Thermoleptolyngbya sichuanensis A183: one gene and its partners. The protein of the gene in region 1 binds, or shares a complex with, the protein of each later gene. Links are inferred from orthologs where the notes say so. Each region holds a gene or a part of one and is shown on either strand. Other genes may lie near its edges.

Evidence for each region.
Region 2: the proteins of nuoH (region 1) and HPC62_RS12255 are in contact, whole or in part, in a crystal structure (PDB 6Y11), measured with the Thermus thermophilus proteins. The link is inferred for Thermoleptolyngbya sichuanensis A183 from one-to-one orthologs. Residues at the interface, in WP_096411122.1 of Thermus thermophilus: Arg36, Val44, Arg45, Met46, Gly47, Pro48, Asn49, Arg50, Val51, Leu57, Gln58, Ala61, Asp62, Ile64, Lys65, Ile67, Phe68, Lys69, Glu70, Ile72, Val74, Glu223, Ala224, Glu225, His233, Thr234, Glu235, Tyr236, Ser237, Trp241; in WP_096411117.1 of Thermus thermophilus: Arg16, Glu17, Gly18, Leu24, Leu27, Val28, Trp30, Gly31, Arg32, Asn34, Ser35, Trp37, Thr54, Asp55, Ala56, Asp59, Ala61, Arg62, Phe63, Gly64, Glu66, Val67, Phe68, Arg69, Ala70, Ser71, Arg73, Gln74, Ala75, Asp76.
Region 3: the proteins of nuoH (region 1) and HPC62_RS05430 are in contact, whole or in part, in a cryo-EM structure (PDB 6ZJN), measured with the Thermus thermophilus proteins. The link is inferred for Thermoleptolyngbya sichuanensis A183 from one-to-one orthologs. Residues at the interface, in WP_096411122.1 of Thermus thermophilus: Ala224, Glu225, Gln226, Glu227, Ala295, Trp297, Phe298, Arg299; in WP_223903221.1 of Thermus thermophilus: Pro35, Ser36, Asp139, Gly141, Ala142.
Region 4: the proteins of nuoH (region 1) and ndhC are in contact, whole or in part, in a cryo-EM structure (PDB 6KHJ), measured with the Thermosynechococcus vestitus proteins. The link is inferred for Thermoleptolyngbya sichuanensis A183 from one-to-one orthologs. Residues at the interface, in WP_126985484.1 of Thermosynechococcus vestitus: Gln8, Lys26, Trp29, Leu30, Pro33, Met34, Met37, Leu38, Leu83, Ile84, Phe85, Lys86, Glu87, Asp88, Val89, Leu90, Pro91, Ala92, Thr100, Ala104, Val107, Ile108, Phe111, Leu112, Tyr114, Ile115, Ile125, Ser126, Leu128, Phe133; in WP_126986108.1 of Thermosynechococcus vestitus: Gly6, Tyr7, Glu8, Tyr9, Phe10, Gly12, Phe13, Leu14, Ile16, Cys17, Ser18, Pro21, Ala24, Leu25, Ala27, Ser28, Leu31, Arg32, Pro33, Ser35, Arg40, Leu41, Thr42, Thr43, Tyr44, Glu45, Ile51, Gly53, Ala54, Trp55.

The regions. Positions count from the first base shown.
Region 1 is NZ_CP053661.1:1,714,173-1,717,625, forward strand. Bases 42-2,938 are described here. They hold nuoH (NADH-quinone oxidoreductase subunit NuoH), read right to left. Parts: upstream 2,101-2,938; coding sequence 982-2,100; downstream 42-981. Other genes in these bases: HPC62_RS07250 (NADH-quinone oxidoreductase subunit J), read right to left, coding at 42-220; ndhI (NAD(P)H-quinone oxidoreductase subunit I), read right to left, coding at 325-930; HPC62_RS07265 (RNA polymerase sigma factor), read left to right, coding at 2,402-2,938. Also shown: more of HPC62_RS07250, read right to left, coding at 1-41; more of HPC62_RS07265, read left to right, coding at 2,939-3,058; HPC62_RS07270 (calcium-binding protein), read left to right, coding at 3,294-3,453. UniProt on the Escherichia coli protein: NDH-1 shuttles electrons from NADH, via FMN and iron-sulfur (Fe-S) centers, to quinones in the respiratory chain. The immediate electron acceptor for the enzyme in this species is believed to be ubiquinone.
Region 2 is NZ_CP053661.1:2,928,960-2,932,453, reverse strand. What follows is about bases 1-2,938. They hold HPC62_RS12255 (NADH dehydrogenase subunit K), read left to right. Parts: upstream 1-1,074; coding sequence 1,075-1,803; downstream 1,804-2,938. Other genes in these bases: HPC62_RS12245 (SPOR domain-containing protein), read left to right, coding at 2,755-2,938; HPC62_RS12250 (NAD(P)H-quinone oxidoreductase subunit J), read left to right, coding at 1,796-2,329; ndhC (photosynthetic/respiratory NAD(P)H-quinone oxidoreductase subunit C), read left to right, coding at 713-1,078; HPC62_RS12265 (hypothetical protein), read right to left, coding at 1-466. In the rest of the region: more of HPC62_RS12245, read left to right, coding at 2,939-3,494. UniProt on the Escherichia coli protein: NDH-1 shuttles electrons from NADH, via FMN and iron-sulfur (Fe-S) centers, to quinones in the respiratory chain. The immediate electron acceptor for the enzyme in this species is ubiquinone.
Region 3 is NZ_CP053661.1:1,268,362-1,271,757, forward strand. The notes cover bases 296-3,135. They hold HPC62_RS05430 (NAD(P)H-quinone oxidoreductase subunit H), read right to left. Parts: upstream 2,388-3,135; coding sequence 1,203-2,387; downstream 296-1,202. Other genes in these bases: HPC62_RS05420 (aromatic ring-hydroxylating dioxygenase subunit alpha), read right to left, coding at 296-627; HPC62_RS05425 (hypothetical protein), read right to left, coding at 863-1,015. Also shown: more of HPC62_RS05420, read right to left, coding at 1-295; HPC62_RS05435 (glycosyltransferase family 2 protein), read left to right, coding at 3,237-3,396.
Region 4 is NZ_CP053661.1:2,930,059-2,933,416, forward strand. Bases 1-2,802 are described here. They hold ndhC (photosynthetic/respiratory NAD(P)H-quinone oxidoreductase subunit C), read right to left. Parts: upstream 1,684-2,802; coding sequence 1,318-1,683; downstream 1-1,317. Other genes in these bases: HPC62_RS12250 (NAD(P)H-quinone oxidoreductase subunit J), read right to left, coding at 67-600; HPC62_RS12255 (NADH dehydrogenase subunit K), read right to left, coding at 593-1,321; HPC62_RS12265 (hypothetical protein), read left to right, coding at 1,930-2,571. UniProt on the Escherichia coli protein: NDH-1 shuttles electrons from NADH, via FMN and iron-sulfur (Fe-S) centers, to quinones in the respiratory chain. The immediate electron acceptor for the enzyme in this species is believed to be ubiquinone.

The DNA of each region.
Region 1 (3,453 bases):
TCAGCACGTTCACCGCACCGACGTAAATCAAGATTTGTGCCGCCGCCACGAACCCGGCATTCAGCAGAATGTATAGCCCGGAAATGCTGATAAACACCAGACCCAGCAAAAAGGCTGAGTACACAATGTTGTCCAGCAGCACCACACCCAGCGCCGCCGCCAGCATCATTGCCGCCAGCACAATCAAAGAAACCAGTTGAACGCCATCTGCCAGATTCACAGTCGGTCTCCTGAACGAGAAGAGGAAAGGTCGAGAGTACGGATCGAGCGAGTTGCCTGTGGGTTGCCCGGAAGCGCTAATGAAAGCGCCCATAAACCTGTCCGTTAGGCTTCGGGTGCAGCTTCCGCAGGCTGGGCCTCGTCGAGAATTTCTTCGGGCAGCTTGCCAGCACGGCGCGACCCGGCAGGCAGGTCGTGTGGTTCCATCACGCCCTTGGGCAGGTAGCCCAACTCCCGCAGCGGGGTCACCATTGGGTCTTGCGTCACCTTGTAGGGCAGGCGACCCAGGGCTACGTTGTCGTAGTTCAACTCGTGGCGATCATAGGTCGCAAGCTCGTATTCTTCGGTCATCGACAGGCAGTTGGTGGGGCAATATTCCACGCAGTTGCCGCAGAAGATGCACACGCCGAAGTCGATGCTATAGTGATTCAGCTTCTTCTTCTTGGTTTCCTTGTTAAATTCCCAGTCCACCACGGGCAGGTTGATGGGGCACACCCGAACGCAGACTTCGCAGGCGATGCACTTGTCAAACTCGAAGTGGATGCGACCGCGGAAGCGCTCCGAAGGAATCAGTTTCTCGTAGGGATACTGCACCGTAATCGGGCGACGGTGCATGTGGTCAAAGGTGACCGACAAGCCCTGACCGATGTATTTGGCTGCTTGAACTGCTTCCTTGGTATAGTCAGAGACTTGCTTGAGAAATTTCAGCATAGGAAGGAGGGGGAGGGAGGTTGAAGAACGAATGGTCTTTGGAGTTGAACCTTAGCCACCGAAGGCCACTGGAAACACCAGCTTTAGCCCGGCCGTTAGCAGCAGGTTAACCAGGGACACGGGCAGCAGAAACTTCCAGCCCAGGTCAAGCAGTTGGTCGATGCGGACGCGGGGCACCGTCCAGCGCAAAAGGATTGCCAGGAAGATAAACAGGTAGGCCTTGAACAGCGTCATGACGATGCCGAGACTGGCGGTGATGACTTGGAGCCAGGGCGTAGACTCGCTAACCCCGATCAGACTGGCCAACCAACTCACCGATACAGGAGACTCCCAGCCGCCTAGATACAGCACCGAAGCCAGCAGCGCCGACAGCACCAGGTTGGCGTAGGATCCCGCGTAGAACAGCATGAACTTTACGGCGCTGTATTCAGTCTGATAGCCTGCGACGATTTCTTCTTCGGCCTCTGGCAGGTCGAAGGGCATCCGTTCGCACTCGGCCAGCGCCGCGATCCAGAAGATGACGAAGCCCACGGGCTGCCGCCACAGGTTCCAACCGAGAATGCCGTAATCGGACTGTCCCTGCACGATATCTACCGTGCTAAGGGAGTTGGACATCATGGCGATCGCCAACACGGACAGCGCCAGAGGTAGCTCATAGCTGATTGACTGCGCCGCAGCCCGCAGCCCGCCGATCAGCGAATACTTGTTGTTGGACGCATAGCCTGCCATCAGCAGCCCGATAGGGGCAATGCTCGACAGCGCAATCCACAGAAAAATACCAATGCCCAAGTCACTGATCAGCAGGTTTTGACCGAAGGGCACGATCAGATAGGACAGGAACACCGGGATAAAGACCAACAGAGGGGCGATCGCAAAAAGCCAGGGGTCAGTTTTGGCGGGCAGAATGTCTTCTTTGAACAGCAGCTTTACCACGTCTGCCGCTGGAATCAGCATCCCCAACGGGCCGGCGTATTCCGGGCCAATCCGCTGCTGGGCCGCCGCCGACACCTTCCGCTCTAGCCAAGTAGCCACGAGCGCCAGCACCGTCACTGCGCCGACAATCAGCACCATTGGCAAGGGAATCCAGATGGTCTTGGCGACACCGGGCGACAAGCCCAAATCCATCAACGCTTGAATAAAGCTGCCTTGCAGGTCAATTCCCGAACTCATACATCCTGCGACTCAACTAAAGGGCGATTGGTCATTAAATCGGCGGCGCTCAGGTAATGATCCTTAACACCTGCGTTTAGTATACGGTACAGGTTCATGCCAAAGTCCCCTGTAGCCCATGACAAGCTATGACAAATTTCTGGTGTGGTGATAGGGAAGCCAAATTACTGCGCCAGATTTTTGAAGTTTTTTCTTAGATTTTTGTTGTCAGGGGCTTCCATCCTGGGGTGCAGTGGTTATGATTGGGAGCTACTAAATAAGCCCTGAAAGACAACCTCCAGAAAGCCGAAAAGAAACGCCTATGCAAACGCCTTCTCTGCCGGAATCCAATCATCCTTTAATTAAGTCTCTGTCGCACTACAGCGATCAGGAGTTGCTGACGCTGCTCCAGCGGCATCCCGATGCTGGGCAATACTTTACTGCGCTTTACTGTCGCTATAGCCCGCTGGTGTATACGCTGATTCGCCACTCCGCGCGATCGCCCATGCAGGCCGACTATCTCTTCTCCATCACCTGGCGGCACCTGTTCCACGAACTGCTGGGGCTGGATCTCAGCACCCCCGGTATCACACTGCAATCCTGGATTATCAACGTCACAGCTCTATGCATTAATCAGGCAGAACTGCCCCCTGCCGAAGACATTCACTATTCTCTAGAGGCATCGCCGCCGCCGCTGCAATGCTATGTCGAGCGATCGCTCGATCAGGTTTCCCCGTCACAACGGCTGATGATCGTGATGGCGCAGACCTTTCGCTGGAGCGAACCGCGCATCGCCGCCTACCTCCAGGCAGAAGGCGAACACATCACTGCTGCGGGCGTAAAGGCGCAACTGCAAGCCGGGTATGAACGCCTGGAAACTGCGCTACCAGAAGACATCCGCGCCATCTATCTGGCAGGCGGCAACCTGGAAGCTCATCTGCACGGGCAACAGCGGGCGCAGACCACCACGGAGGCTTAATTTCACCACGGAGGCTTGGTTTTTAGCAAGGCGCTGAGGGCCATACTGAGGGTAATCCTGAGGGCAATGCAAGACGGCTCCACTCTGTTTCATCCCGATTGAAAGTTTCATCCCGATTGAAAAAGGAAAAATTAGGACAAAACAAACACGAATCCTCCGAGAATTTACGGTTTCCTAACACATTTGCCCAAACTTGGTTGATAGATTTGGGAAGATTGCTATTGGAACCCCGTAAATGATCATCCCTATCCTTGGCACTGATGATGATGACCTGCTCATCGGAACACCTGGAAACGACTTGATAGACGGGGGCGCGGGCTTTGACACCCTCGTTGGAGGATTGGGGAACGACACCTACATCATCCGCGATGGTGACATTATTTTTGAACTGCCAA
Region 2 (3,494 bases), 1.2 Mb from region 1 along the record:
CTAGGTCTACCAGCGGCGCAGCCACCTGCAAAATGCCCTCCGGAGTCCGCTTCAGCATGTCTTCTGCTACAATCCGTTCGCTGAGCGATTTGCCTGGTGCAATGACGCTGAACACCTGCGGACGAGAGAGATCGAGATTCATGCTGGGCGTAATTCGGATGACCCGGCGCGATCGCCCTTGAAAATTGGTCAGCGAACTGCGATCCCAATCCACATAAATCGGCGCTGGAGATCCATTGCTAATGCTGAGTGCCAAATCGGTAATTGGCTCAAACCCATAGCGCGGCTTCAGCCCCACATTAATATTGACCTTGCCCTGCAAATCGGCGCGGGTCAGTTCTTCCTTCAAGCCATCTCGGTCAAGCTGCACCGTCGCCCAGTCTTCCATCTCGCCCAGCGCCTGCCGCGCCACATACACCAGCGTCAGCGCATACACCACAATAATCAGCAAATCTAAACCCACCATGAGCGATGCGCCTTATCAAGAGGCCGTATCGAGATCCTGAATCAAACCATTCAAATTTCTGAAGGCTAGTCAAACAAAACCGAATCCTTGCAAACAGTTCAGGCTCTCAAAACAATGTAAAAAGAGAGTAACATTATCAGAGATTCGGCTTGTCGAGTCCTGATGTTTCACTAAGCTTCACCGGGCTGCGCTAGCAGGGCCGCATCCTAGTGTTGCACTTAAGCTAATCAAGTGGCAGGTGACTTCGTGTTTGTTCTCAGTGGCTACGAATACCTTCTAGGATTCCTCATTGTCTGTGGCATCGTTCCGTTTTTAGCGCTAGGGTTGTCTTGGGTGCTGCGTCCCAGCAAACGAGCTGGCGTGGAGCGGCGCACCACCTATGAGTCCGGCATGGAGCCAATCGGCGGAGCCTGGATTCAGTTCAACATCCGCTACTACATGTTTTCGCTGGTGTTCGTCATTTTTGACGTGGAAACGGTGTTTCTCTACCCTTGGGCGGTCGCCTTTAACCAGCTAGGGCTGCTGGCCTTTGTCGAAGCACTGATTTTCATTGCAATCCTGGTTGTCGGTCTTGTATATGCGTGGCGGAAAGGAGCACTGGAATGGTCATGAATCCTGGCACAACGGAACCTAAGAACTTGCTAGAAGGTCTACAGAACCCCATCGGTCGCCCAGAGGTTACGAAGGATCTTTCGGAAAACGTGATCCTGACCACAGTCGATGATTTGCACAACTGGGCGCGGCTGTCGAGCCTCTGGCCGCTGCTCTATGGAACGGCTTGCTGCTTTATTGAGTTTGCGGCGCTGATTGGCTCCCGGTTTGACTTTGACCGCTTTGGTCTGCTGCCGCGATCCAGTCCGCGCCAGGCCGACCTAATCATCACTGCTGGCACTATCACTATGAAGATGGCTCCAGCGCTGGTGCGGCTTTATGAGCAGATGCCCGATCCGAAGTATGTGATCGCGATGGGGGCCTGTACAATTACGGGCGGCATGTTCAGCATGGACTCGCCAACGGCAGTGCGCGGCGTAGACAAGCTAATTCCCGTGGATGTCTACATTCCTGGCTGCCCGCCGCGTCCCGAAGCAATTATCGATGCCATCATCAAGCTGCGGAAGAAAATTTCTAGCGAGGCGCTGGCAGAACGGGGCGAAGTGGCGCAAACCCACCGCTATTACACTATTTCCCACGGCATGAAGGAAGTATCGCCGATTCTGACTGGGAAGTATCTGGAGGCAGACACACGCAAGGCTCCGCCGAAGGAGCTGGCCGAAGCGTTTGGAATGCCTATGTCGCCCGCGTTAGAAGCTGAAAAGGAGGCTGTGGATCGTGGCTGAAGAGACAACCCCTACTCCCCAGGAAACCCCTGAAGCTGCGCCGATTGTCGAAGTTGGCAAGGTGTCTAAGTGGCTCGCTGAGAACGGCTTTGAGCATGAAGCCCTGGAGCTGGATCATCTGGGTGTAGAAGTGCTGAAGGTGGATCGGGAGTTTCTAATTCCCTTTGCAACGGCGCTCTACGCCTATGGGTTCAACTGTTTGCAGTGTCAGGCGGCCTACGACGCGGGGCCAGGCGAAGACTTGGTGAGTACCTATCACCTAATCAAGATTGCCGATAACGTCGATCGCCCGGAAGAGGTGCGCGTGAAGGTGTTTGTGCCGCGTGAAGACCCGCGAGTGCCTTCGGTCTATTGGATCTGGAAGGGGGCCGACTGGCAGGAGCGTGAGAGCTACGATATGTATGGCATTGTCTATGAAGGGCATCCTAACCCGAAGCGGATCTTGATGCCGGAAGATTGGGTCGGTTTCCCTTTGCGGAAGGACTACATTTCGCCCGACTTCTTTGAATTGCAAGACGCTTACTAACGTATTGAGCAAACGGTATTGGGCAAATTTGTCCGAATATTCCAGAATATTCCGCCAGAATATTCCAAATGTAATGACTGGTTGTGTCACGCCTGGGGGCTTTTTGCTCTTGGGCGTTTTGCTGTTTGGTATGGCAGTTGCCTAGTAGGGTATTTGGGTTAGTGGGGGATTTGGGGCGATCGCCCCGATAACAACCCGACAAAAACCCGACAAAAACCCGATAAAAAGTTGATTCATCTGGGAAGTGCCGTGCTAGACTTGCGGGCAAAAATCGACATCTAGCAGGCGATCGCCCTTTGTCCGCTATCTGTAGCGCGATCGCCCATCCTTCCCCTCACTTCTGCAAGCTTATGACGGCATCGTTTTTTTCTCTGTGGTATAGGTCAAATCTGCGCGCTAGGCGTTTAGCAGGGGGGGGGCCTTGGGTGCGTCTGGTGCTGGGGGCGATCGCCCTGGGTAGCAGTGTCGGCATTGCAGCGCCCGTCAGTGCAGGCCCGGCCGAGCCGGGATCTACGAGTTTCATAGCGCAGCCCCAGCGCATGGCACAGCGCACGGTACAGCGCGTCGTAGATGGGCTGCCGCCGCCGCCGGATGCTGGAGTGGGAACATTCTATCCGCAGCCGGGAGCCGCCGTGGGGTCAGACGGGCGCGGGACAAGCACGGCCCAATTTTCAGGCCAGCAGTACGTGGTTATCGTAAATGGCAACAGTCCGCTGCTGCTGTCTCAGGTGCAGCAAGTTGCCCCCGGCGCTGGACTCCAGTCCTATCAGGGGCAGCAGGTGATTCAGGCGGGTGTGTTTGGAGAGGAGTGGACGGCATCGCAGCAGGTGCAGGCACTAGCCGCGCAGGGGATTACTGCACAGGTTGTAGCCGTGTCGGGCGGCGTGGCTCCGGTGCAGACGATCTATCCCGACGCAGCCCAAGCCTCGCTTGACCCGCTGCCACCCGCGCCGCCCGTCGAGGTTCCTTTTGGGCAGTATCCAGCGCTGGAGCCACAGCCCGCCCCAGCCTATGACTATGGAACTGCCGACCGGAGTCGGGGCTACTACGTGCTGATTCCTGGTACGTCTGGCAGTCTGTCCCGCGTGAGCGAGCAAGTGCGGCTGCTGAGCGAGGGCTTTCCAGTGGCGGGGCGCGTGCAAGAGCGCGATCGCCCCCACGGCCC
Region 3 (3,396 bases), 450 kb from region 1 along the record:
CTCATACTCTGCCAGAACGGAATTGGGCGACTCCTTTAGCTTGAGCAATTTCGGGTCGTACCAGCCCTGGAGGTTTTCGTGCAGATAGCCGTGAAACACATCCATCGTGTTCTCGTTGCAAATCGAGAAATGGGCGTGGAAATGTCCCGGAATGGGGATTTGAAAATAGGCAGGGTCGTCGTATTCCGGCATATGGGGCATGGCGACCTGTTCCGCTAGGGACGGAGCACCCGGAAACACCCAGAGAATGCCATAGCGCTCTCGCGTTGGGTAGCTGCGGGCTTGGGCGCAGGGCAGTTTTTGATTGGGCGGCAGATAGGGAATATGGGCACATTGCCCGTCTGAGTTGAATTCCCAGCCGTGATAGGGGCACACCAGGCGATCGCCCTTGACCTTGCCCTTGTGTAGCTCTACCCCTTTGTGAGGGCAGGCATCCTCCATCGCGTAGACCTGTCCATCGGGGGTGCGGTAGAGGGCGATCGCCTGCTGCCAGACCACCACTTGCGCCACCTGACCCGGCTGCAAATCTTCAGCCCAGTAAACGGGATACCAGTAGTTGGGGTTGATGCCGACCTCACGCACCGCGTTGTGGACGGTATGCCCCCTCAGTGTTGTTGCTAATTCCATCGAGCTTTCTGATACGTGAATCGAACTCGAACGCGCTTCCAAAGAGGTCGTTGTTTCTAGTGATCCAGCCATTGCTGCTGGAATTTCGGAAAGCCTCAGAACCCTGCGCCAGACTCTACGCACCGGAACTGTGAAACCCGCCACGCCGCCCAAAAAGATCTGAGCAGATCGTGGAATGTAAACATACTTACCTAAATGTAAACATACTTATTTATCCTTGGTTGGAATGTGTAAGTCAATCCATTTGTACAAGATTGACCCAAACGGGTGAACCGCCGACCAAGAAATCGACTAAGAAATCGACCAAGAAAACGCTGAGCGACGCTGAACCGGGATGCATCAGGTGAAGATAGCCCTTATGACGCGATCGCCCTAGATCAGGTTCCATCCAGCCTCCACAATAAGTCCCTTGCTGCTCTGCAAAGAAACGAATCGCGAGAGCATATTAAAGTGGCTCGAAACCCTTGTCTCGAGCCGCAGAGATGAATAAAACGAGCGGAAACCAAGTGAAAACTGTACTAGCCATGTAGCGTGTGGTGCTATGGCAGGTTGTGCAATGTGTCCCGCTCGGACCACTATCGGTCAACCGAACCCATAATCACGTCGATGCTGCCCAAAATGGCCACCACGTCTGCCACCTTCACGCCCTTCAGCAGGTGAGGCAGGATTTGCAGATTGTTGAAGTCGGCGGCGCGAATCTTGAACCGCCAGGGAAACACATTGTCATCGCCGATCACGTAGATGCCGATTTCGCCTTTGCCGCTTTCAATGCGGACGTAGTTTTCACCCCTGGGAATCTTGAACGTTGGCGCAACTTTTTTGCCGATGAACTGATAGTCAAAGCTGTTCCACTCCGACTTTGGGCCAGCATTCATCCGCTGGGCTTCCAGGTTTTCGTAGGGGCCACCCGGCAAGCCTGCCAGGGCCTGGCGAATGATCTTGACCGACTCGCGCATTTCGCGAATCCGCACCAGGTAACGCGCCAGACAGTCTCCCGCGGTTTCCCAATGAATTTCCCAGTCAAAGTCGTCGTAGGACTCGTAGTGATCGACCTTGCGGAGATCCCACTTGACCCCCGAAGCTCGCAGCATTGGGCCAGACAACCCCCAGTTAATCGCATCTTCGCGGGTGATGGTGCCAATACCCTCGACGCGGCGGCGGAAGATCGGGTTATTGGTAATCAGCTTCTCGTATTCATCGACCTTTGGCAGGAAGTAGTCGCAAAAGTCGGCGCACTTGTCCACCCAGCCGTAGGGCAGGTCAGCCGCAATGCCGCCAATTCGCCAGTAGTTGTTGTTCACCATGCGGTAGCCGGTCGCAGCTTCCCACAGGTCATAGATCATTTCCCGTTCGCGGAAAATATAGAAGAAGGGCGTTTGGGCCCCCACGTCTGCCAGGAAGGGGCCAAGCCACAGCAGGTGGTTGGCGATGCGGTTTAGCTCCAGCATGATGACGCGGATGTAGCTGGCTCGCTTGGGCACGGGCACGTCAGCCAGCTTTTCGATGGCATTGACGACAACCGCTTCGTTGAACATGCCCGCTGCGTAGTCCCATCGGCTGACGTAGGGCACGTACATCACAGGCGTGCGGCTTTCGGCAATTTTTTCCATGCCGCGATGCAGATAGCCAATCACAGGTTCACAGTCCACCACGTCTTCCCCGTCCAGAGTGACGATGAGCCGCAACACCCCGTGCATCGAGGGGTGATGGGGACCCATGTTGAGCACCATGGGTTCGGTTTTGGTTTCGATCATGGCCATAGGCGAACCGTCTCCTGAACTCGGTTAGGGGCTAATCGCGGCGATCGCCGCACTTGTACAAACACCAGACTGTTGCGTTCTCTTAAGATTATGCGGGATTTTCTAGATTTCTGCGATACGGGTTTTTGATGGAAGGTTAAGCCAGAGGTAATCGAACCAGATCTCGGGCCAGATCAGCTAGAAATTCCGCCGTTAGAGCTTAATTGTCGCACCTTGAAGCGTGTGGCATGGTTTGAGAGGAGCTTTGCCAGATCAGTTCGGATGGGTTTCAGCCTCATACTTCAGGATGTCTTTGTCACACTTAGCACTTCAGGATGTTCTCAGCACACTCAGATTGTTCTCAGCTATTTGTGGGAATGTACGGTTTGAGTAGTTCGCCTGAGCAATTCGCTTGAGCAATTCGCTTGAGTAATTTGCTTGAGCGATCGGTTTGGGTTCTCGGTTTCAGTAGATTATGGGCAATCATAAGGGGTGCTTCGTCAAGAACGCTGCGGGAACTCGGCGTTATCTGTACGGCGTTACCCATGCAACAGTTAGCGAGACAACAGTTAGCGAAAGGGCTGGCTGATATACCTATGGCTTACCTATAGGGTTTACCGATATCGCTTACCTGGGCGATCGCGCTGGATTAGGCATTGGGATAGACCGAGAACGTGGGAGAAGACTGACGGCCTGGAGATTTCTGAGCCATTCTCAAATCCTTTTTGGTCTTGGATTCGTATCTAATGGGGACAGTGTACTGCTTTACACTTGGCTGAGCAAAGCTTGTAACGCTTGGCACGTTAGGACATTGGGTTTGGAATAGCGGTTTTGCTTAATCGCCGATGTCAGATTGAGGACTCATCTTCTATGACTACTTCTGAAATTCGTCGTCAGCAGGTGTCCCGATCCAGACCTGCGCCGATGCGTCCGCAGTTGACGACGCTGATTTTGCTGAGCGTGGTGGCGATCGCCTTTGTGATTGTGGCGCTCTGGTTTGCGGGCCAGGGCACGATTAGCAAAATCTTCG
Region 4 (3,358 bases), 1.2 Mb from region 1 along the record:
GGAATATTCTGGCGGAATATTCTGGAATATTCGGACAAATTTGCCCAATACCGTTTGCTCAATACGTTAGTAAGCGTCTTGCAATTCAAAGAAGTCGGGCGAAATGTAGTCCTTCCGCAAAGGGAAACCGACCCAATCTTCCGGCATCAAGATCCGCTTCGGGTTAGGATGCCCTTCATAGACAATGCCATACATATCGTAGCTCTCACGCTCCTGCCAGTCGGCCCCCTTCCAGATCCAATAGACCGAAGGCACTCGCGGGTCTTCACGCGGCACAAACACCTTCACGCGCACCTCTTCCGGGCGATCGACGTTATCGGCAATCTTGATTAGGTGATAGGTACTCACCAAGTCTTCGCCTGGCCCCGCGTCGTAGGCCGCCTGACACTGCAAACAGTTGAACCCATAGGCGTAGAGCGCCGTTGCAAAGGGAATTAGAAACTCCCGATCCACCTTCAGCACTTCTACACCCAGATGATCCAGCTCCAGGGCTTCATGCTCAAAGCCGTTCTCAGCGAGCCACTTAGACACCTTGCCAACTTCGACAATCGGCGCAGCTTCAGGGGTTTCCTGGGGAGTAGGGGTTGTCTCTTCAGCCACGATCCACAGCCTCCTTTTCAGCTTCTAACGCGGGCGACATAGGCATTCCAAACGCTTCGGCCAGCTCCTTCGGCGGAGCCTTGCGTGTGTCTGCCTCCAGATACTTCCCAGTCAGAATCGGCGATACTTCCTTCATGCCGTGGGAAATAGTGTAATAGCGGTGGGTTTGCGCCACTTCGCCCCGTTCTGCCAGCGCCTCGCTAGAAATTTTCTTCCGCAGCTTGATGATGGCATCGATAATTGCTTCGGGACGCGGCGGGCAGCCAGGAATGTAGACATCCACGGGAATTAGCTTGTCTACGCCGCGCACTGCCGTTGGCGAGTCCATGCTGAACATGCCGCCCGTAATTGTACAGGCCCCCATCGCGATCACATACTTCGGATCGGGCATCTGCTCATAAAGCCGCACCAGCGCTGGAGCCATCTTCATAGTGATAGTGCCAGCAGTGATGATTAGGTCGGCCTGGCGCGGACTGGATCGCGGCAGCAGACCAAAGCGGTCAAAGTCAAACCGGGAGCCAATCAGCGCCGCAAACTCAATAAAGCAGCAAGCCGTTCCATAGAGCAGCGGCCAGAGGCTCGACAGCCGCGCCCAGTTGTGCAAATCATCGACTGTGGTCAGGATCACGTTTTCCGAAAGATCCTTCGTAACCTCTGGGCGACCGATGGGGTTCTGTAGACCTTCTAGCAAGTTCTTAGGTTCCGTTGTGCCAGGATTCATGACCATTCCAGTGCTCCTTTCCGCCACGCATATACAAGACCGACAACCAGGATTGCAATGAAAATCAGTGCTTCGACAAAGGCCAGCAGCCCTAGCTGGTTAAAGGCGACCGCCCAAGGGTAGAGAAACACCGTTTCCACGTCAAAAATGACGAACACCAGCGAAAACATGTAGTAGCGGATGTTGAACTGAATCCAGGCTCCGCCGATTGGCTCCATGCCGGACTCATAGGTGGTGCGCCGCTCCACGCCAGCTCGTTTGCTGGGACGCAGCACCCAAGACAACCCTAGCGCTAAAAACGGAACGATGCCACAGACAATGAGGAATCCTAGAAGGTATTCGTAGCCACTGAGAACAAACACGAAGTCACCTGCCACTTGATTAGCTTAAGTGCAACACTAGGATGCGGCCCTGCTAGCGCAGCCCGGTGAAGCTTAGTGAAACATCAGGACTCGACAAGCCGAATCTCTGATAATGTTACTCTCTTTTTACATTGTTTTGAGAGCCTGAACTGTTTGCAAGGATTCGGTTTTGTTTGACTAGCCTTCAGAAATTTGAATGGTTTGATTCAGGATCTCGATACGGCCTCTTGATAAGGCGCATCGCTCATGGTGGGTTTAGATTTGCTGATTATTGTGGTGTATGCGCTGACGCTGGTGTATGTGGCGCGGCAGGCGCTGGGCGAGATGGAAGACTGGGCGACGGTGCAGCTTGACCGAGATGGCTTGAAGGAAGAACTGACCCGCGCCGATTTGCAGGGCAAGGTCAATATTAATGTGGGGCTGAAGCCGCGCTATGGGTTTGAGCCAATTACCGATTTGGCACTCAGCATTAGCAATGGATCTCCAGCGCCGATTTATGTGGATTGGGATCGCAGTTCGCTGACCAATTTTCAAGGGCGATCGCGCCGGGTCATCCGAATTACGCCCAGCATGAATCTCGATCTCTCTCGTCCGCAGGTGTTCAGCGTCATTGCACCAGGCAAATCGCTCAGCGAACGGATTGTAGCAGAAGACATGCTGAAGCGGACTCCGGAGGGCATTTTGCAGGTGGCTGCGCCGCTGGTAGACCTAGGTGCAGCGCGGGGACTGCCCGATGACGGCAAGCTAGAGTTTTCGCTGCGGCTGTTGCTGCTGCTGGTGGAGCAGGAGCGCCAGGTCGATGACGACGTAACCACCCACGCCGTTCTCTGTCGCTTCATCGTCCGCCGCATTCCGTGGAATCACGACATTCCCTGGCTGCGCCGATAGGAGGTTTGTTGCAAGCTTGCAACGCTCTGCTGACGCTTGGGTTGACAGGGCCACTGGTAGAGGCCATAAACCCCTAATCACCTGTCCGATAAGTAGGATGCTTTAGTCGGACGCTTTTAATAGTTCTTTAACAAGTTGCCCTGTTTCAGTATTTTCCCGGTAAAGCCTAGTAAAATCACCGGGCCACCGTGAATTCTCCGGTAAGGATGAAATGGAAAGGCTCAACGGCAGCGTCTAATGCTAAATACCTGAAAATGGCTTCGTTGGCTCTAAGAGCTAATTTATGAAGCAAATCTTAAGAAGCCTGAAACTCTTGGCATGTGTGGCTTTGAGGTCATGCTTGCCCAGGAAAAGCGGTTTCTCGGAAATCCTTGATTAACAAGGCTTTCAGGCTCCTTTACAAATTAGCTCTAAGCTATTGGCACTAGTTATGTTCCAGTTGGTTCTATCCTTCCGAGGGACACTACCTGTGAACCGGAATCTGGAAATTGCTGAACCTACGACATGGCTTTTGAAGGCTTTTAGTATGCAGAAAGCTAGTACGCAAAAGGCAGGGGTTTGTCGCCAGAAACTTGTACTGGATGACGGTGAGATGATGGCGATCGCCCCATGTCTAATCCTTCCTAATAGATGGCAACTCTGTTTTCCAAATTCCAACTAGGGAGTTTGCTGCTCTCCAATCCGGCAAAAACTGCTAAGCGCCTCATAATCAGCTTTGCAGAGATCTGGTTATCGCCTCGAACAGTGCATCAGTTTTCGTCAATTTCATCTAGAAACTAAACTCAAT